Regions from separate parts of the Mesorhizobium sp. M1312 genome, predicted to be linked through region 2. Evidence: predicted binding sites of a transcription regulator. Region 2 holds the regulator's gene; each other region holds the start of a gene.

Region 1 (7,133 bases), on a different contig from region 2:
CGCTGATCCGCTCGAGCGCAGCAAGAGGCCAGGGGCTACCGTGCCGCAGGCAGCCGGAAATGGGGATGGTCGCAAGTCGAGCTGGGATGGACACGAAGGAATTCAGAGGCTTCGAAAAGCGTGCTGACAATGTCGGCATGGCAAGACAAATCAGGCCGTTGTCGCTCCACTTCCGAGGCGCACTCCAGCGGAGTACGGCTTCTACGCGGTGCTTGGTCTGCCTGTCCTTGCCACCATCGGATTCGTTGGCGTCATGCTGAAACGTCCACCTGTGGCCGCTGAGAAGACGACTGCCAGTGCCGTCGTGGAACCGCCATATGACGGCGGCCTGGTTACAGAGCCGGCTCGTGTCGATCGGGCGGGGGAGCCTGATGTGACGTAGATGGTCGAGAGAGTGGCCAATGAAGGTGCTGGCATCGTCAACGTGATCAGGCCATGTAGCGGTAACACAACCGTTACCACGAGTCTCTCAGGCGTTCGATGAGGCGGGAAAATCCGATCGCCAGACCAAGCGCGATTCCGCCACACTGCCACACACGAAACCGATCAGGTCACGTTCCAGGCTCGCCAGAAGATTGGAGCCGAGGCCACCTCGGCTGAACTCTGCCATGCCGCGGGCCGCCACCTGTTCCAGCCGCGGTAGAAAACGTGGGTCAGCAGCGCCGGCATGGGCGAGCAACTCCCAAATCGCGAGCAGCGCCATCGGCACCGCAAGCGGCCGCAGATGTCGGCCGATGAAGCGGAAGGGCGGCGGTGCGATGGAAGCGCCGTGCGACAGCCTATCCCGACCTGCAATCGTGATCAGGCTCATCATGGGTCTCCGGACGCCAGCGTTGCAGATGGTTTTAGGCAAGCGTGAGCAGGCCGTGGATCACCAATCCGGTCAGGCCGACCACGATCATGGCCGAAAGAACGAGTTCCAATTGAAAGAGCTGACGACCATAGGCCATCAGGTATCGGAGCCCTTCGAACGATGCGATGAGTTCTACCGCAACCAGGGTCTGCCAGCCGTTGGCAAGGCCTTCTCGCAGCCCTGTAAAGATCGACGGCGCGGCGGAAGGCAGCACGATCGTCGTGAGTTTCGACCAGCGGCTGAACGAAAGCACACGGCCAGACCCCGTCTCACGACGACGCCGTTGCGCTTCGCCGCCATCAGGCTGGGTAGAGGACTTGCACGTCTAAAGCTGTCGATCATGCTCGGCACACGAAAAAGGGCGACCTCTCGGCCGCCCTTTCCGTATCTGAAGACTGATGGACTTCTTAGAAATCCATGCCGCCACTCAAGCCCGCTTGCGGGCTTGAGCATTATCAGTTCATCGGCGTGCTGATGGATTTCCTTAGAAATCCATGCCGCCCATGCCGCCCATGCCGCCGCCGCCCATGCCGCCTGGCATGCCGCCGCCAGCCGACTCCTTCTTCGGAGCCTCCGCGATCATGGCTTCGGTGGTGACCAGCAGGCCGGCGACCGAGGCCGCGTCCTGGAGAGCCGTGCGCACGACCTTGACCGGATCGACGATGCCCATGGCGATCATGTCGCCATATTCGCCGGTCTGGGCGTTGAAGCCGAAGGTCGGGCCCTTGTTCTCGAGGATCTTGCCGGCAACGATCGATGCTTCCGCACCGGCGTTGGCCGCGATCTGGCGAGCCGGAGCCTGCAGCGCGCGACGCACGATGCTGATGCCCGCGGTCTGGTCGGAGTTGGCGCCGGTGACGGTGATGGCCAGCGAAGCGCGCAGGAGCGCGACGCCGCCGCCAGGAACGATGCCTTCTTCGACGGCCGCGCGGGTCGCGTTGAGGGCGTCATCGACGCGGTCCTTCTTTTCCTTGACTTCGATCTCGGTCGCACCGCCGACGCGGATGACGGCAACGCCGCCCGCCAGCTTGGCGAGACGTTCCTGCAGCTTCTCCTTGTCATAGTCCGAGGTGGTCTCCTCGATCTGCTGCTTGATCTGGGCGACGCGGCCCTGGATCTCGGCCTTCTTGCCGGCGCCGTCGACGATGGTGGTGTTCTCCTTGGAGATCGACACCTTCTTGGCGCGGCCGAGCATGTTGAGGCCAACATTCTCGAGCTTGATGCCGAGGTCTTCGGAAATGACCTGGCCACCGGTGAGGATGGCGATGTCTTCCAGCATGGCCTTGCGGCGATCACCGAAGCCGGGCGCCTTGACGGCGGCGATCTTCAGGCCGCCACGCAGCTTGTTGACGACCAGCGTGGCAAGAGCCTCGCCTTCGACGTCTTCCGAGATGATGACCAGCGGCTTCGAGGTCTGCACGACAGCCTCGAGGATCGGCAGCATGGCCTGCAGGTTGGAGAGCTTCTTCTCGTGGAGAAGGATGTAGGCGTCTTCCAGATCCGCAACCATCTTGTCGGCGTTGGTGACGAAGTAGGGCGAGAGATAGCCGCGGTCGAACTGCATGCCTTCGACGACTTCGAGTTCCGTCTCAGCAGTCTTGGCTTCCTCGACCGTGATGACGCCCTCGTTGCCGACCTTCTGCATCGCTTCGGCGATCATCGAGCCGACCGAAGCATCGCCGTTGCCGGCGATGGTGCCGACCTGGGCAACCTCTTCCGAGGTCCTGATCTTCTTGGCGTTCTTGATCAGCGTCGCAACGACGTCGGTTACCGCGAGGTCGATGCCGCGCTTCAGGTCCATCGGGTTCATGCCGGCGGCAACCGCCTTGTGGCCTTCCTGGACGATCGACTGCGCCAGAACGGTCGCGGTCGTGGTGCCGTCGCCGGCGATGTCGTTGGTCTTCGAAGCAACTTCGCGGACCATCTGCGCGCCCATGTTCTCGAACTTATCTTCAAGCTCGATTTCCTTGGCGACGGTGACGCCGTCCTTGGTGATGCGCGGTGCGCCGAACGACTTGTCGATGACAACGTTGCGGCCCTTGGGGCCGAGCGTGACCTTCACTGCGTCGGCGAGGATGTTGACGCCGCGCAGCATGCGCTCACGGGCATCGCGAGAAAATTTTACGTCTTTGGCAGCCATTTTTAGCTCCTGGCAAGGGCTTGAATTGAGCCCGAAGATTTAAGTGACGGTGAGGCCGATATTCAGCCGATGATGCCCATGATGTCGGCTTCCTTCATGATCAGAAGGTCTTCGCCATTGAGCTTGACTTCGGTGCCCGACCACTTGCCGAACAGGATGCGGTCGCCGGCCTTGACGTCCAGCGGGACGAGCTTGCCGACCTCGTCACGGGCGCCGGAACCGACGGCGATGATCTCGCCTTCCTGCGGCTTTTCCTTCGCCGTATCGGGGATGATGATCCCGCCGGCGGTCTTCGCTTCGGACTCGACGCGGCGAACGACCACGCGGTCATGCAGCGGCCGGAAATTCGACTTTGCCATTTTTGGATTTCCCTGGTGCGGATGTTGAACGGTTCTCCGTTGCCGGAGCGTGGTTAGCACTCACCAGAAGCGAGTGCTAACGCGGCAGTGAGATAGGCCGTAGGCTCCTGCTAGTCAAGACGGAAGAGGGACGGGCGAAGAGCAAAAGAGCGTGGAAGCACCGAGCCTTTTACGTGGACCGACGTCGGAGATCGGACATGGATGGGGCGGCTCACCATTTGTAATTGAAGGCTTTGTTAATTTGGCACGATCGGTGAGCGGATGATCCGCAAACGTTACGCGCGACCGATATAATGAGAGGTGAGCGCCATCAGGATTCCTGCGTTAACGGTCCACTCGGTCTTTACGGTGTGGCCGCCGCGCGGGCGCCAGGACTCCGGCCACCCGATAGTCACCGCAAGAACTGGCTGCGCATCGCCGCTGAAGGCGCCAGGATGGACATTCTGCTGAATTTTACCTGCGGCGCTGTTTCATGGACGCGCTTTGGCCCCCCATTTTTTGTTGCCCGCCTCGGCTCATGCGGGGCGTGGCGTTCTGGGAGGATTTGCTCACCATGGGTTCATAGTGGCGGCGCAACCGTCCGGTGAGCGCCTCACCTGAGGCTACATGGCGGTCGTGGAGATTGCCTCAGAAGCGGCGCCCAATCGGAAACCTTAGCACCTCCGCGTTTTGGCGTGGCTGCTTGAACTCTTCGACGGCAACCGCCTCAATTAGCAGGTCCAAGGCTTCGCGTCCCCTTCGACTCATCGGGTCATCGCCACAAAGGTAGTCATACGCTCGATCTAAATGCACTCGAGCGGCGGAAAAATCGCTTGTCATAGGACCCTCTCTACCCGCCCGCATTGCCGTCTACGAGGTGAAGGTCGCGCAATCGTCAATATCTACAGACAAATTTGAATTAAATCGGAGATGATCGGGGGATTAGCCAGGACGTCACCCACGGTGACTGAACCGGTCGACATCGACGCCGAGGTCTCGGCATTCCTCGCGCGGCTGGAAGCCGAAGTCCCCTGACATGATGCCGCCGTCGAGCCCGCCGACGATCACTCGCTGGCGCTCGGTCGGATCGTAAATGCCGAGCACCCCGTTCCGAGACAACCTCTGACCGGCGTCATTCGATGCAGACGCGCGGAACCGGCCCGATTTTGCGGCGTAGAGCCAGAGGCGGCCGCCAGGTCCCAGGCCGGTTGGCTCCAAATCGCGCTAGGTCGTGTGGATCAGGTTTGTCCACGCCACTTAGCTATACTCGGGGGGGGGCGATAATGCCATCGAAGAAGAAATGGCGCAGGTTACTGGGTACCGATCCGTCGGAGCACCAATCCCGCCCGCAGCGCGGTTCGCAGCCATCTCGACCGATTGGTGGACTCCTGACTGCGGGATTTAAGGAGCTTTTCCTCGCCTATAGCTAAATGGAAACGCGCCGATCCCCCCGATTGGGCCAACCTCGGCCCAACCCACTGGACTCCAGAGCGAAAGGAGCGCGTGCGGCTCGAGCGACTTGCGAGGAAAAGGAAATGGCGCCTCGGCATGACTGACTCCGACTGCCTGAACGCCGGCATCGCCTTTCAGTGCGGGCAAGGGGAGCGTTCCGGTGGCCAGTGCTGCCTTGCTGGAATGAAGCAGGTGGGCTGTTCTAGCAACACGGTTGAGTGCCCTGGGTGCCAACAATGAACAAATGCGCAGGAACGCTCGATCCGGCGCCTTCGGCAGGCCTGAGACCCTACAACCTGTGCAAGTGCACAGGTAGCGAAGTGCGTGCAGGTTCGAGCACAATGGGCGTCGGCGCAATTTCCATGCCGACCACCAACGGAGATATCTGCGAGACCAGCAACATGCGACTAATGAAAGCGAGCGAGATTCCCGCCTTCGTCGACGAGGGATCGAGGCTGGCTGCGATATCTGTGCGATCGGTCACTTAGGCTATTCACTGGGCGATGTTGACGGGAAGGTACCCTGGCGCAAGGCTGATCTGCCGCGACCGTTTCAGGTCGTCGTAAAATATCGCAATCTGTTCGGCGGCGAACTCCTCGCCGTAAATATTGAGGTTAGCCTCGTCATTGAGCCGCAGCGAACGCTCGTCGAGATTGGCAGAGCTGCGTGGTGGCGGACTACGGATCTCGCGCCAATATTATGAAATCCATCGGCTCATGGAGTCCGAAACCGGCCGCCGGGCGATCGCGAACAAGGAACTTGGCGCCGACTGCGTGGCTCATGCTCGCATGTTTTTCAACCGCAAGGACTACGACCTTGCGTCAGCCTAACCGCCGACCTTCGCCCTGCTGCCGCTTGACGAAATGGTTGACACCCTCCGGCGAGACTATGTTGCCATGACCGCAATGATCTTTAGGCCTGTGCCGAATTTCGACTTGGTGCTCGGGAGCGTCCGACGGTTGGAAACCCTGTTGAACGCGCCAGAAAGCTGACGTCCAGCCTCCCGCATGTTCGCCATCTGTGCTCGAAAAGTAGCATAAAGGTGCAGTGTGGAACCGCAGTCGGCTTGGTATTCTCAATTCAGGCAACTGAGCGTGAATTGGCGCCCGGCGTGACCCCGCCCCATCAAGATTCAAGGGCTTATTGTGCCGATAGGCGCCGAGACCCGACCCCGGTTCACGGTCGAGACGCTATTGTGCCACGAAGCCGTCGGACGTGCCTAGCAGGAAATCAAACTAGCGGGTGGCGAGCTGCAAAAAAAGCCCGCTGCGGGAGGAGGTGCAGCGGGCTCTCTATTTGGGCGAACTCGGGAGGAGGTGAGCCCGCTGTTTGTCAGCATCGCATCTGGGAGGAGTAGATGGCCGACAATAAAAAGTTACCGGCATCCGGTCGGCTTCGCAATGCACAATAACTTTATCGCACGTGCGAAAACGTCGCAGCCCTATCGGCCCGCGGGTGGGCTAGGCGCTCGACCGTCGGTGAAAGTAACGCAAGGCAAAACGAGCTGGCCACGTCCGAGATTGCGCTTTGGCCTCGGCGCTGACCGCCCCGCCCCATTTTGATCCCGTGGTGGAACGGAGATGTCCGGAAGTAAGATGCTATGTTGGCGCCGATTGATTGGGTTCACCTTGTCCTGAAAGCGCAATCTATGCGCAGCCCATCTTCATGACAACGAACTCGATCAGCTGCCGCACCGATTGGTGGCGGCCCGAGGGATATACAAGGTTCAGGCCTCCGCCCTTGCGTGCAAGTTCAGGCAGGACGTGGGCCAGCCGGCCGGCGCGGATGTGCGACGCCGTCATCGCGTCTGGCAGCAGGGCGATCCCCAGTCCGGAAAGTGCCGCGCTGAGCTCGGCATGCGGGCCTTTGACCGCCAGCCTGCCATTCGCGCCGATAGATTGCTGCGGCGGATTTTCGCTTTTGGCAGCTGAACAATGCCTATCAATCTTGTCATCGCACCTAGTCGCACGTAGAGGCCGTTCGAATTCTCATCGCTCGGCGCGATGTTTGGTCCGTCTGCCCAAAGAGCGGAGCAAAGCCATTGACACCCACGAAGTTGCTGATTGGGCAGATCGCTGTCGTATTCGCAATTGTCATTCTTGGCGTGTGGACTGCAACCCAATGGTGCGCCCACATGCTCTCCTATCAGCCGCCACTCGGCGCGCCATGGTTTGTGACAGTCGGCTGGCCGATCTACCAACCGTGGAAACTGTTCGAATGGTGGTTCCAATTTGACGCCTATGCGCCTGAGGTCTTCGACAAGGCCGGCATGCTTGCCGGAGCCAGCGGGTTCCTGGGCTGTGCCGCCGCGATAGCTGGCTCCCTCTGGCGCGCACGGCAGCGGGGGTTG
Region 2 (7,133 bases):
GGCATCTTTTCGGCTATCGTCACCACGCGGCGGCCGTTCTGGATGAAGCGGCCGTGCGCGCCGGGACCGACGCCGACATATTCGCCATAGCGCCAATAGGTGAGATTGTGCCGGCTTTCGGCACCTGATCTGGCGTGGTTGGAAATCTCATAAGCCGGCAGCCCATGGGCGGCAGTGATCTCCTGCGTCAGCGCATAGAGGTCGGCGGCGTGGTCGTTGTCGGGAATGGCGAATTTCCTAGCCGCATGCAGCGCGTGGAACGGCGTGCCTTCCTCGATGGTCAGCTGGTAGAGCGACAGATGGTCGGCGGCGTGGCCGATCGCCTGCTCGAGTTCCGACTGCCACGCTTCCGGTGTCTGACCGGGCCGCGCGTAGATCAGGTCGAAGGACAGCCGCGGAAAGATTTCACGCGCCAGGCCGATCGCCTGCAGCGCTTCGTCGACATTGTGCAACCGGCCGAGGAAGCGCAGATCCTTGTCGTTCAGCGCTTGCACGCCGAGCGACACCCGGTTGATGCCCGCCGCCTGGTAGCCGCGAAAGCGCTTGGCCTCGACCGAAGAGGGATTGGCTTCCAGCGTCACCTCGATGCCATCGGGCACCGTCCAGTTCTTCGCCACCGCGTCCAGCACTGCCGCCACGGTTTCCGGCTTCATCAGCGATGGCGTGCCGCCGCCGAGAAAAATGCTGGTCACCTCGCGCGGTCCGGTGCGGTCGCGCATCGTCGCAAGCTCGGTCTCGAAGGCGCGCGCAAAACGCTTCTGGTCGACCGGCTGGTGGCGGACATGGCTGTTGAAGTCGCAATAGGGGCACTTGGCCGCACAGAACGGCCAGTGGATGTAGACGCCGAAGCCGGGGCTGCGGTCGAGCATCATGGTCATTTCGCGCCCGATCGTGCCAAATCCAGTCTGGCTTGCGCGAATTTCTGGAAGGCGCGGGCGCGGTGCGACAATGCCGTCGGCTGGCCGGGCTTCCAACCATGTTTTTCCTCTGCGGTCATCTCGCCGAAGGTCTTTTGGAAACCATCCGGCACGAACACCGGGTCGTAGCCGAAGCCGAGTTCGCCGCGCGGCGGCCATACCAGCGTGCCCTCGACCTCGCCTCGGAAATATTCGGCCGCGCCGTCGGGAAAGGCCAGGCAGATGACGGCGACGAAGCGGCCCTTGCGCTGCGCGGGCGCGACCGCGCCGACTTCCTGCAACGCCACTTCCGCTCGCTGCATCGCCATGCCGAAGTCGCGGGACCCGTCCGGCGCCTCGGCCCAATTGGCGGTATAGACGCCGGGCGCTCCGCCCAGCGCATCGACACACAGGCCGGAATCGTCCGACAATGCCGGCAGGCCTGTCGCCTTAGCGGCGGCAAAAGCCTTGATATAGGCGTTCTCCTCGAAGGTGGTGCCGGTCTCGTCCGGCTCCGGCAGGCCGTATTCCTTGGCCGACTTCGCTTCTATGCCGAATGGCGCCATCAGATCGGCGAATTCGCGCAGTTTGCCGGCATTGTGGCTGGCTACGACAATTCTGTGCCCATCAAGCGAATGCATCAGAGGCCCCAGATTCTTGGCTCGGCGAATTCGATCGAATTGCCGGACGGGTCGCGAATATAGATCGAGCGGCCGCCTTGCGGCCATTCGAACTCGCTTTCGATGGCAACCGTCTTCGCTTCCAGATGCGCTCTCCAGCGCACGATCTCGTCCGCGCTTGCCGCAAAGCAGAGATGGCCGTCGCCGACAGTGCCGTGCGGCGGTACTTTCAGCCTGGCATCGGGCGCCGGCGGCACCTTGGTCGCCTCGGCGTTGAAGATGAGCAGCACGCCGTCCCCGCAACGGAAGAAAAGGTGCCTGCCATCGACCTTGCCCAGCAGATCGAGCCCGAGCACGCCGGAATAGAATTCTTCCGCGGCATCGAGGTCGGTCACGTAGAGCGCTGATTCGAGGATGGCTGAGGGTGTCATGACAGAACCGAATGCTAAGCTACAGCCATCTGCTGCAGGCTGACCAGTCGCTGAATGCCCTTCTTGGCCAATTCCATCAGCGCCGTGAACTGCTCCTCCGAGAAAGGCTCGCCCTCGGCCGTGCCTTGGATCTCGACGATGCCGCCCTTGCCGGTCATGACGAAGTTGGCGTCGGTGCCGGCCGAGGAGTCTTCGAGATAGTCGAGGTCGATGACCGGCTGGCCGTCATGGATGCCGCAGGAAATCGCCGCGACATGGTCCTTCATCACCTTGGCGACGCTGGCCATCTGCCGGGCTTCCATCCAGCGCAGGCAGTCGTGGAGCGCCACCCAGCCGCCGGTGATCGAGGCAGTGCGCGTGCCGCCATCGGCCTGGATCACATCGCAGTCGACGGTGATCTGCTGCTCGCCGAGCGCCTGCAGGTCGACCACGGCGCGCAGGGAACGGCCGATCAGCCGCTGGATTTCCAGAGTGCGGCCGCCTTGCTTGCCGGCCGAAGCTTCACGGCGCATGCGCTCGCCGGTCGAGCGCGGCAGCATGCCGTATTCCGCCGTCACCCAGCCCTTGCCGGAATTGCGCATCCAGCCCGGCACTTTTTCCTCGAGGCTGGCGGTGCACAGCACATGCGTGTCGCCGAACTTCACCAGGCACGAACCTTCCGCGTGCTTGGAGACGCCGCGTTCGAAGGAGATGGCGCGCATTTCGTCGAGTTGGCGTTTAGAAGGGCGCATTCAGGCTTTTATCCTATTTTTCGGAATCGTGGCCGGCTTGTAGCCGCACGCGACGAGAGGCGCAAAGGAAAATGGACCAGTTGCGCCGGCGTGGTCGAAGTCTATATCTTTGGGCCGGAGGTATTTGGCTCGAAATGACCAAGGCAGTCGATCCCAATTCCCAGGCGGCGGCAGTGCTCCAGTCGCCTGCGCTTCAATCGCCCGCACTCCAGTCGCTCGACATGCGCTCGCGCGACATCTTTCGGCGCATTGTCGATTCCTATCTGAAGGACGGCGAGCCGGTCGGCTCACGCAGCCTGTCGCGTATCCTGCCGTCTTCGCTGTCGCCCGCCACCATCCGCAACGTGATGAGTGATCTCGAGCATCTCGGCCTGATCTATGCGCCGCATATCTCGGCCGGCCGGCTGCCGACCCAGGCCGGCCTGCGCTTCTTCGTCGATGCTTTCATGGAGCTTGGCGATCTCTCCGACGAGGAGCGCCGCACCATTGAGGCGCAGGTGCGCGCCTCCGGCTCTGGCGCGACGCTGGAACATATGCTCACCGAGGCCAGCCAGATGCTGTCCGGCATGTCGCGCGGCGCCGGCCTCGTGCTTGCCGCCAAGAACGAGGTGGCGCTCAAGCACATCGAATTCATCCAGCTCGAGCCGAACAAGGCGCTGGCCGTGCTGGTCTCGCAGAACGGCGACGTCGAAAACCGCGTCGTCGATCTGCCCGCCGGCATCACCGTCTCGCAACTGCACGAAGCCTCGAACTTCCTAAATGCCCATATCCGTGGCCGCACGCTGGCCGAGGCACGGATCGAGATCGCCCGCATCAAGGAAGAGACCAAGGCCGCCCTCGACACGCTGTCGCAGGATCTGGTCGAGAAGGGCCTTGCGGTCTGGGCCGGCGCCGAAAGCGGCCTGCCGGCGCGTCTCATTGTGCGCGGCCGCGCCAATCTGCTGGAAAATGTCACCGCCCAGGCCGACATCGAGCTGCTGCGGCATTTGTTCGAGGATCTGGAGACGCAGGACGGGCTGATCCAGCTTCTCGACCTTGCCGAGGAAGGATCCGGCGTACGCATCTTCATCGGCTCGGAAAACAAGCTGTTTTCGCTGTCGGGTTCGTCGCTGGTCGTGGCGCCCTATCGCGACAAGGACGCCCGCGTCATCGGCGCGCTCGGCGTCATCGGCCCGACCCGGCTGAACTATGCACGCATCGTGCCGATGGTCGACTATACCGCGCAGCTTATTTCCCGCATGCTGAGGTAATGCATGTCGCCCAAATCAAAGCGCGTCGCACGATCCTTTCAAACGCGACACGCTTTAGGGACCTCAAGGAGAAAAAAATGGCGCTGGAAGCATTCAAAGCCCAGATCAGCCTGTTGCTCGAGCAGATGATCAACCAGCCCGAGGATCAGCATGAAGTGCAGGAGCAGCTGCGCGAAAAGCTGAGGGAGATGCGCGCCATGGGCCTGCCGCTGCCGGCCGATCTCGTCGCACTGGAAAAGCGCCTCGACGACGATTTTTACGCGGCCGGAAACTGAGCCCGAAGGACAAAACGGTCGATTTTGCTTCAACTCTCCGTGTGCTGAACCACTCGAAGCGGAACGACCGTCGAGCTAGCCGGTTTCACAGAATCGGGTCAAGCTTTGGAGGACAGGTTGATCCGATCTGGCGGTTTTGCGGCCATTGCAGCCGCCTCGTTTCTTACAACAGCGGCTTTCGCCCAGCAAGCGGATCAGCGGGTTCTGACAGGCGAAGCCGCCTTCGGCGGCTGGAAAGACGACCGGCCGGGCATGCGACGCCTGCTCCGGCCGCAGGACCTGCGGGCGCCCGATGTCAGCCAATCCGCAAGGAACAGCGCCGGCCGGGCCGAAATGCCCGAAGGTGCCGGGCCACAGCTTCCACCGGGCTTCTCGGCCGAGATGATCGCCTCCAGCATATACAATCCGCGTGCCGTCCGCGTTGCACCGAACGGTGATCTGTTTGTCGCCAACAGCAAAGCCGGCCAGATACGGATATTCCGTCTCGTTGAGGGCAGCGCGAAGCCGGCCGAGAAATCGACCTACGCCACGAAACTCACCCGCCCCTACGGCATCGCCTTCTATCCGCCGGGAAACAAGCCGCAATGGGTCTATGTCGCCAACAGCGACAGCATCGTTCGTTTTCCCTACCAGGACGGTGACCTGAAGGCCTCCGGCGAGCCGGAAACCATCGTCGACAATATTCCCTCGGGCGGTCACTGGACCCGCGACATCGCCTTCTCTCCAGACGGCAAGACGCTCTATCTATCGGTCGGCTCCGGCTCGAACATTGCCGAGGACGTCGAAGCGGAGCCGGATGGCGGCCTCGATGCGTGGGCGAAGTCGAAGCCACTTGGAGCGATCTGGGGCTCAGAGGAAGGCCGCGCCGATGTGCTGGCCTTCGATCCCGACGGCAAAAACAGGCGGGTCCTCGCCACCGGCCTGCGCAACTGTTCCGGCATGACCGTCCAGCCGGCCACCGGTTCGCTGTGGTGCGTCGTCAACGAGCGCGATGGGCTCGGCGACAATGTGCCGTTCGAATTTGCGACTGAAGTCAAGGACGGCGCCTTCTACGGCTGGCCCTGGTACTACATCGGCAACAACGAGGATCCGCGCCACACAGGCAAACGCCCAGACCTTGCCCGCAAGGTCACCATGCCCGACGTGCTGATGCAGGCCCATTCGGCGCCGCTCAACATCGCCTTCTACGACGGCAAGAACTTTCCGGCCGACTATCATGGCGACGCCTTCGTGGCCCTGCACGGTTCGTGGAACCGCGGCGTCAGGACCGGCTACAAGGTGGTAAGGCTCAAGTTCAGGGATGGCAGGCCGACCGGCGAGTATGAGGATTTCATGACCGGCTTTGTCGTCTCCGACGATGCGGTCTGGGGCCGCCCGGTCGGCGTGGCGGTGGCCAAGGACGGCGCGCTGATCGTCACCGAAGACGGCAGCGGCACCATCTGGCGCGTCACTTGCGGCAAGAGCCCATCTTGATCGGCGAGTTCGCCCGGCCGAGGGCCCTGGTGCAATCGAATTCGTCCCTCAGGGGGTACACGCCTGACCGCCCTTATGCGACAAGGCGCAGTCTTTAAAGGTCGATTCCGTTTTTCGGGGTCATGCGCTAAGGCCGAACCATGACCCTCACTGGATTCCTCGCTTATAGCGCGGCCCTAGGCATCGCCGCCGCCATTCCTGGCCCGGGGCTGACCGCGCTTATTGCGCGTGCGCTCGGATCCGGCTTTCGCTCGGCGCTCGCCATGTCCTTCGGGCTGATGCTCGGCGATCTCACCTATCTCACCGCCGTGGTGCTCGGCCTCGCTCTCGTCGCGCAGACCTTCGGCATGGTCTTCCTGGCGATCAAGTGGCTGGGCGTCGCCTATCTCGCTTTCCTGGGCTGGCGCTTCTGGACAAGCGGCATCACGCCCGAAACGGTGGAGGCTAAGAAAGGCAGGGGCGGGCTGGTGTCGAGCTTTATTGCCGGCCTCGCCGTCACGCTCGGCAATCCAAAGACGATGATCTTCTATCTCGCCATCACGCCGACCATCGTCGATCTGAAGACCATCACGCTGGCCGACTACGGCATCCTCGTCGCGCTAACCCTCGTCGTGCTCCTGGTGGTGCTGGTGCCCTATCTGGCCCTGGCGGCCAAGGCGCGCGGGCTTCTGAAGTCGCCGCGCGCGCTGAGGGCGCTGAACCGCACCGCCGCCGCTTTCATGGTCGGAGCAGCCGCCGCGATCGCCGCCCGGCAATAGGCCAGTTTTGGCCACGCCTGAAATGCTTTTCCGGGGCGAGGGTGTTTTCAGAATGCGATCCACTCGGATATTTTCAAACGGCAGACTATCTTGCGCGGCCGAAGGCTTTATCCTGCCTTGTCGAGATTTAATTGCCTGACTCTTGCCCGCCTAACTCTTGGGAGCGAAACCAATGAACAAGCCCGCCACCACCGTGCATGTGCCCGGCCGCGGCCGCATCTACAATTCTATCACCGAGACGATCGGCGACACGCCGCTGGTACGGCTCGACAAGTTCGCCAATGAAAAGGGCGTCGTAGCCAATCTGCTGGCCAAGCTCGAATTCTTCAACCCGATCGGCTCGGTCAAGGATCGCATCGGAGTTTCGATGATCGAGGCGCTGGAGGCATCGGGCAGGATTGCGCCCGGGAGGACCACGCTGATCGAGCCGACCTCCGGCAACACCGGCATTGCGCTCGCCTTTGCCGCCGCCGCCAAAGGCTACAAGCTGATCCTGACCATGCCGGAAACCATGTCGGTTGAGCGCCGCAAGATGCTGGCGCTGCTCGGCGCCGAACTGGTGCTGACCGAAGGGCCGAAGGGTATGAAGGGCGCCATCGCCAAGGCCGATGAGCTGGCCGCGACGCTGCCCGACGCCATTATTCCGCAGCAGTTCGAGAATCCGGCCAATCCGGAAATCCACCGCCGCACCACGGCCGA
Region 3 (7,133 bases), on a different contig from region 2:
TCGGCACGCCAGTAACGCCAGCGGATTGTCGCCCGTTCACCGGCGACGAACGTCTCTTCAATATCGAAGCGCGTGCCGGGTTCGCTGGCGATCGCCGACCACAGCCGCTCGCAGGCCTCCCGGCCGGCATGGCGGGCGCCATCCGGCGCCGGCACGGTGTTTTCGATGACGCAGTCCTCGGCCACCAGGCCCGGGAGTGCCGACGGATCATGATTTTGGAACACGCCGTTGAAGCGCCGCATGATCTCGGCCGTCTGTCTGGATTGGTCGTCTGGATGGACGACCATGATGCTATCCCGTTTCATCTCGATATCTCCTGATTTCATTTTTCCGCAGCGGCGCCCGTGACGAGGTCGGCCTTGAGCCTGATATCAGCGACGCCTGCCAAGGCCCGGGAGACGAGGCATGTTGCTTTCGCGGATTGGGCAAAGCGCTGGAATTCCTCGGGCGCCAGGCCCGGGATCTCGGCTTCCGTTTCGAGGTCGATGCGGGTGAGCGTCGGTCCGGCCGTGCTCGTTCCGAGATGCACCTTGGCGACGGTGTGGATCCGTACGGGGACATGACCGCCGCTGCCCAGTATGGCGCTCAGCGCCATCGAAAAGCAGCCGGCATGCGCCGCCGCAATCAGTTCCTCGGGATTCGTGCCGGGACCGTTCTCGAAGCGCGACGGGAAGGAATAGGCACCTTCGAAGACGCCGCTGCCGAGCCGTAGCCGGCCCGAACCTTCTTTCAACGAGCCTTGCCACTGGGCCTCTGCTTCACGGATGGTCATTTGTCGTTCTCCTCCCCCGATGAAACAAACCGCCGCAATATATAGACTGATCTACATATTATGTAAACCGATTGTCATATTGGGGGCAAGCCCTATAATGCTCGCTCCTGACAGAGGCTGACATGGCGAATGACACCCGCACCCGCATGATCGAGGCGACAGCGCTGCTGCTGAGGCAGCGCGGCTATCACGGCACCTCGCTCAACGACATCTTGAGCGCCTCCGGTGCACCAAGAGGATCGCTCTACTTTCACTTTCCGGGCGGCAAGGACCAGCTGGTCATCGAGGTGACCCGCGATAGCGTTGACAAGGTGACGGAAAGGCTTGGCGCAGAGCTGGCCGCCGAAAAAGATCCGGCGGTGGCCGTCCACCATATCTATCAGTCGGTCGCGCGCATGCTGGAGGACAACCAGTTCACGCTTGGCTGTCCGATCGCACCCGTGGTGCTGGACTCGCCGATCGACGTGCCGGAGCTGGCCGAACTGTGCCGGTCGGCGTTCGAGCAATGGATAGGCTTGCTGCAGGCGGCCTTCGTCAGGGCAGGGGTGCCCGAGCGCCGCGCCCGCGCTCTGGCGCTGCTTGTCGAATCATCGCTGGAAGGGCTGATGGTGATCGCGCGCGCCACCCGCGACCGCGCCCCGGTGCTGGCGGTGGCCGATGAAGTCGCCGCGCTGATTGAAGGTGCCTTGCCTGCCAAAGAGGGTGCTGTTCAGGCGAGGTGACGTTTTGTGGCCGTTATCGATTGAAGCTGGTTCGGATGCTGCCGAAAAGGGGCGAAGGCCGAGACCTCAGCGCGGCGATTCATGTTCTGCACCGCGATTCATGTTCTGCACCGCCGCGACGCCTGGAAGCAACGGCATGGATCCTAGGGTCTCCGCAACGTCGCTTCGCTCCTGCTTCGCCCTAGGATGACGAAGGCAGTTTGATTTTCGGCCAATCCCGAAGGCTTGCGATTTGCCATCAACCGCGCATCTTTACGCAGTGCGGCCTCCGATCATCTGTTGTCTGTAGTCACCTTCTAAACGCCGACGTTCGTGATTGGCCGCAGGTCACTACGCCTTCGTCATCCTAGGGCGGAGCAGGAGCGAAGCGACGTTGCGGAGACCCTAGGATCCATGCCGTGACAGTGGTCGAAAGGACGCGCCCGTGTAGAATGCGCCCCTTGCTTGTGATCAAGCTCCTCAATCCCACGGTCACCTCAGAGCATGAACGCCACATCAACGAAAAAGGGCGGCATCGCTGCCGCCCTTTCCATAACTGAGGCTGATGGGTTGGATTAGAAATCCATACCGCCCATGCCGCCCATGCCGCCGCCGCCCATGCCGCCAGGCATGCCGCCGCCGGCCGACTCCTTCTTCGGAGCCTCCGCGATCATGGCTTCGGTGGTGACCAGCAGGCCGGCGACCGAGGCCGCGTCCTGGAGAGCCGTGCGCACGACCTTGACCGGATCAACGATACCCATGGCGATCATGTCGCCATATTCGCCGGTCTGGGCGTTGAAGCCGAACGTCGGGCCCTTGTTCTCGAGGATCTTGCCGGCAACGATCGATGCTTCCGCACCGGCGTTGGCCGCGATCTGGCGGGCCGGGGCCTGCAGCGCGCGACGCACGATGCTGATGCCCGCGGTCTGGTCGGAGTTGGCGCCGATAGCCTTGATGCTCAGCGAAGCGCGCAGGAGTGCGACGCCGCCGCCGGGAACGATGCCTTCTTCGACGGCCGCACGGGTCGCGTTGAGGGCGTCATCGACGCGGTCCTTCTTTTCCTTGACTTCGATCTCCGTCGCACCGCCGACGCGGATGACGGCAACTCCGCCCGCCAGCTTGGCGAGACGTTCCTGCAGCTTCTCCTTGTCGTAGTCCGAGGTGGTCTCCTCGATCTGCTGCTTGATCTGGGCGACGCGGCCCTGGATCTCGGCCTTCTTGCCGGCGCCGTCGACGATGGTGGTGTTCTCCTTGGAGATCGACACCTTCTTGGCGCGGCCGAGCATGTTGAGGCCAACATTCTCGAGCTTGATGCCGAGGTCTTCGGAAATGACCTGGCCACCCGTGAGGATAGCGATGTCTTCCAGCATGGCCTTGCGGCGATCACCGAAGCCCGGCGCCTTGACGGCGGCGATCTTCAGGCCGCCGCGCAGCTTGTTGACGACCAGCGTGGCCAGAGCCTCGCCTTCGACGTCTTCCGAGATGATGACCAGCGGCTTTGAGGTCTGCACGACAGCCTCGAGGATCGGCAGCATGGCCTGCAGGTTGGAGAGCTTCTTCTCGTGGAGAAGGATGTAAGCGTCTTCCAGATCCGCAACCATCTTGTCGGCGTTGGTGACGAAGTAGGGCGAGAGATAGCCGCGGTCGAACTGCATGCCTTCGACGACTTCGAGTTCGGTCTCGGCGGTCTTGGCTTCCTCGACCGTGATGACGCCCTCATTGCCGACCTTCTGCATCGCTTCGGCGATCATCGAGCCGACCGAAGCATCGCCATTGCCGGCGATTGTGCCCACCTGGGCAACCTCTTCCGAGGTCTTGATCTTCTTGGCGTTCTTGATCAGCGTCGCGACGACGTCGCTAACCGCGAGATCGATGCCGCGCTTCAGGTCCATCGGGTTCATGCCGGCGGCAACCGCCTTGTGGCCTTCCTGGACGATCGACTGAGCCAGAACGGTCGCGGTCGTGGTACCGTCGCCGGCGATGTCGTTGGTCTTCGAAGCGACTTCGCGGACCATCTGCGCGCCCATGTTCTCGAACTTGTCCTCAAGCTCGATTTCCTTGGCGACGGTGACGCCGTCCTTGGTGATGCGCGGTGCGCCGAACGACTTATCGATGACGACGTTGCGGCCCTTGGGGCCGAGCGTGACCTTCACGGCGTCGGCGAGGATGTTGACGCCGCGCAGCATGCGCTCACGGGCATCGCGGGAAAATTTTACGTCTTTGGCAGCCATTTTTAGCTCCTGGCAGGGGCTTGAATTGAGCCCGAAGATTTAAGTGACGGTGAGGCCGATATTCAGCCGATGATGCCCATGATGTCGGATTCCTTCATGATCAGAAGGTCTTCGCCATTGAGCTTGACTTCGGTGCCCGACCACTTGCCGAACAGGATGCGGTCGCCGGCCTTGACGTCCAGCGGGACGAGCTTGCCGGCTTCGTCACGCGCGCCGGAACCAACGGCGATGATCTCGCCTTCCTGCGGCTTTTCCTTCGCCGTATCGGGGATGATGATCCCGCCGGCAGTCTTGGATTCGGATTCAACCCGGCGTACGACCACGCGGTCATGAAGCGGGCGGAACTTCGACTTTGCCATTTTTTATTCCTCGATGAGAATGGTTAGAACAGTTCCTCCGTCCGGCGGCGCCGGACCTACGCTTAGCACTCACCAATGGCGAGTGCTAACGTGGCGGTGAGATAAGCCGGCGGCTGGCGAGAGTCAAGGCGCTGAGTGAACCGATTGACGCCTGGCGATGAAGTACTGGCGCCTCGGCGAAGCAGGCACCAGCGGCGGGCATCGTTCCGCCAGCGGATGGGGGCCGCCCGGCATGATGCGCACTTCGTCGACCAGCTACTCGCCTCGTCGACGAGCATGCCAAACGTCGCGAAGCATAAGTCTCGAAGGCCTCATCCGCCGGATTGGATAATGCCCTGCTTCGAACAGATACTTGACTAAGTCAAATAAGTGGTTGATCTTGTGCGGGCAGGAGGATGCCATGACCATTCATCATCAACCCGGCAAGGAGCGGATCGATGCAGTGCGGGGCTTCAACCGCTTCTACACCCGCCAGATCGGCCTGCTCGACGAAGGGCTGCTGAAAAGCGCCTTCTCGCTGACCGAGGCTCGCGTGCTCTATGAACTGGCGCATCGCGATCGCCTGACCGCCACCGATCTTGCGCGCGATCTCGGTCTCGACCCCGGCTATCTCAGCCGGTTGTTGAAAAAGTTCGAGGAGCGCGGTCTGGTCGAGCGCGCGGCGACGGAAGCCGATGCGCGGCGCTCGTCGATCGCGCTGACGCCGGCGGGAAGGGTGGCGTTCGCGCCGCTGAACCAGGGTTCGCACGATCAGGTCGCGGCCTTGCTCGACCGGCTTCCCGCTCCGGAACAGGACAGGCTGGTCAAGGCGATGCAGACGGTGCAGAGCCTGCTGGGCGATGGCGCGGAGCCCAAAATTCCTTACATGCTGCGGCCTTTGCAGGTCGGCGATATCGGCTGGATCATCCATCGCCAGGGCCTGCTCTACGCGCAGGAATATGGCTGGGACGAAACCTACGAGGCGCTGGTCGCCGAAATCCTCGGCGCTTTTGTCAAATCCTTGGATCCGAAATGGGAACGCAGCTGGATCGCCGAGCGCGAAAGGGAAGTCGTCGGCTCGGTCTTTGTCGTGCGCCAGTCGGACGCGGTGGCGAAGCTGCGCCTGCTCTATGTCGAACCCTCGGCGCGCGGTCTCGGCATCGGCAAGCGGCTGGTCGAGGAATGCATCGGCTTTGCCCGTGCCAAGGGCTACAAGACATTGACGCTGTGGACCAACGACGTGCTCATCTCAGCGCGCCGCATCTATGAGGCGGCCGGTTTCAAATTGGCCGACGAGGAGCGGCACCACGCCTTCGGCAAGGATCTGGTCGGCCAGAACTGGAACCTGGAACTGTAGCGGTGCTTTAGGCCTTGACCGGTATCCAGATTTCCAGCCCACCATCGCCGCTGCGCGGATCGAATTCGGGGCCGTAGCGCTCGAATTCGGGCGCATCGGCGACCTCGTGCCCGGAGGCCGGCAGCCATTTGTTCCAGATCGTGTTGACCGTGCGGCGGATGGTCGAGATGTGATCACGATGGGCGAACACGGCGTATTTCTGCGCCGGCATGCGCACGCGCGAAAACTCCCTCGGCAGGTCCGAGAAGTCGGTCACCTCGACGCCGGCGATATAGTCGAAATTGCCTGCATCGTCGCCGTTGACGCAGACGCCATAGGCAACGTCGCCGATCTCGCCCGGAATGTTGCCGATATAGGGGCCGAACCGCTGCCACTGCATCGGAATGCCGGCGCTGGTTTGGCAGCTGTAGCGCTCGCCGAGACCGGCGATGAGAAACGGCCGGCTGGCCTCAAAACGCGGCGGCTCGAGGTTGGTGAGGAAGGACTGGTCCATCAGGATCGGCTCCACGAGATCGAGATTGTCGAGCGAGCCTTGCGCGCGCACCAGTTCCGGCGTGGTGCCGAACTGGTCGCGGAAGGCGCGGGTGAAGGCCTCATGCGAGGCGTAACCGGCGTCGAGCGCGACCGAGAGGATGTCGGGTGCACCGGCTGCTAGCTTGCGCGCGGCTTCGGTCAGCCGACGAGAACGGACATAGCCCATCACCGAACGGCCGGTCGCCGCACCGAAAGCTCGCGTCACGTGAAAGCGCGACACACCGCTGCTCTTGGCGACATCGTCGAGCGAGACGGATTCCGGCAGATGGCTTTCGACGAACCATAGCGCTTTCTCGGTCGGGTTCATATGTCTCCTTGCTATGGGACTAGGTCTTGGTCGTCGCATTGGCCAGCTCATGGTGCCGCTTCCTGGTGGAGGCAGTTTGATCGAAATTGCGCACTGCGCAAATTCGACCGACCATCGGTCAATTTCAGCCTGCTCAATCGCGATTTTGCGAGCGACCCTGAACGACTGCCATGCACACTTGCCGGCTTCTGGCATAATACCGTGTCTTGAATAGTGAGCACGCTTATAATATATGGTGCTCATGGTTTCCGACGGCATCGACAGATTGGGCTTTTTGATCCACGACGTGCAGCGCCTGATGCGCAAGCGCTTCGAGGCGAGGGCCAGCGGGCTCGGCCTTTCCTCCGCGCAATGGCGGCTTATGGTCCGCGTCGCCAAGGAAGAAGGCATCACCCAGGCGCGGCTCGCCGAGCTTCTCGAGATCGAGCCGATCAGCGTGTCGCGCCTGGTCGACCGCATGGAGGAGGGCGGCTGGATCGAGCGCCGTTCCGACGCTACCGACCGCCGCGTCCGCATGATCTTCCCGACCGCCAAAGCCAGCGAGGCCTACTCAGAGATCAAGAGCCTTGCTGGCGAAGTCTATGAAGAATCGCTGACCGGCGTGTCGCCCGAAGATCGCCGTGTCCTGATCAAGGGACTGGAGGCTATGGCCAAGAACCTGGCGGACGGCGAGACGGAGTCCGGCGAAAAAGTCGAGAGTACAGAAGGCGCAGCAGCATGAACGCGGTAGCCAAGGTAGACGAGAATGCGACCAAGCTAGAGATGGAAGCTCCCGCGCAGCCGGCGGCAGCTCCGGTAACGGCCGCACCGCAATTAGCGTCGGCGCCGGTGGCGCCGAAGAGGAAGCGCTGTGCCGGCCGCTTCCTTTTAATGTTTGCGCTCCCGGTGGCACT

What was found. Region 2 encodes HrcA, which represses chaperone genes, less so after heat shock. Its sites were predicted from a motif close to GTTAGCACTCNCNNNNNGNGAGTGCTAAC; they were not measured.
Region 1: groES (co-chaperone GroES) is a predicted target of HrcA. The motif match lies at 3,405-3,433, and genes of this name have one in related genera.
Region 3: groES (co-chaperone GroES) is a predicted target of HrcA. The motif match lies at 4,125-4,153, and genes of this name have one in related genera.

Annotation. Positions count from the first base shown of each region.
Region 1 covers NZ_JAMYLQ010000031.1:62,363-69,495, forward strand. Annotated here, with positions in the region: gene NKH36_RS27905 (ABC transporter permease family protein) at 470-811, opposite strand; gene NKH36_RS27910 (ABC transporter permease) at 846-1,106, opposite strand; gene groL (chaperonin GroEL) at 1,338-2,993, opposite strand; gene groES (co-chaperone GroES) at 3,056-3,352, opposite strand; gene NKH36_RS27925 (hypothetical protein) at 3,980-4,171, opposite strand; gene NKH36_RS27930 (hypothetical protein) at 4,286-4,450, opposite strand; gene NKH36_RS34930 (Y4lK-related protein) at 5,232-5,486, shown strand; gene NKH36_RS27935 (LysR substrate-binding domain-containing protein) at 6,430-6,729, opposite strand; gene NKH36_RS27940 (conjugal transfer protein TraG) at 6,825-7,133, shown strand, end outside.
Region 2 covers NZ_JAMYLQ010000027.1:828-7,960, reverse strand. Annotated here, with positions in the region: gene hemW (radical SAM family heme chaperone HemW) at 1-878, opposite strand, end outside; gene rdgB (RdgB/HAM1 family non-canonical purine NTP pyrophosphatase) at 875-1,537, opposite strand; gene NKH36_RS25735 (VOC family protein) at 1,537-1,947, opposite strand; gene rph (ribonuclease PH) at 1,962-2,678, opposite strand; gene hrcA (heat-inducible transcriptional repressor HrcA) at 2,813-3,928, shown strand; gene NKH36_RS25720 (hypothetical protein) at 4,006-4,203, shown strand; gene NKH36_RS25715 (PQQ-dependent sugar dehydrogenase) at 4,321-5,676, shown strand; gene NKH36_RS25710 (LysE family translocator) at 5,817-6,434, shown strand; gene cysK (cysteine synthase A) at 6,607-7,133, shown strand, end outside.
Region 3 covers NZ_JAMYLQ010000009.1:19,516-26,648, reverse strand. Annotated here, with positions in the region: gene NKH36_RS12820 (nuclear transport factor 2 family protein) at 1-305, opposite strand, end outside; gene NKH36_RS12815 (OsmC family protein) at 323-772, opposite strand; gene NKH36_RS12810 (TetR/AcrR family transcriptional regulator) at 895-1,494, shown strand; gene groL (chaperonin GroEL) at 2,049-3,704, opposite strand; gene groES (co-chaperone GroES) at 3,767-4,063, opposite strand; gene NKH36_RS12795 (bifunctional helix-turn-helix transcriptional regulator/GNAT family N-acetyltransferase) at 4,464-5,399, shown strand; gene NKH36_RS12790 (AraC family transcriptional regulator) at 5,407-6,240, opposite strand; gene NKH36_RS12785 (MarR family winged helix-turn-helix transcriptional regulator) at 6,482-6,961, shown strand; gene NKH36_RS12780 (HlyD family secretion protein) at 6,958-7,133, shown strand, end outside.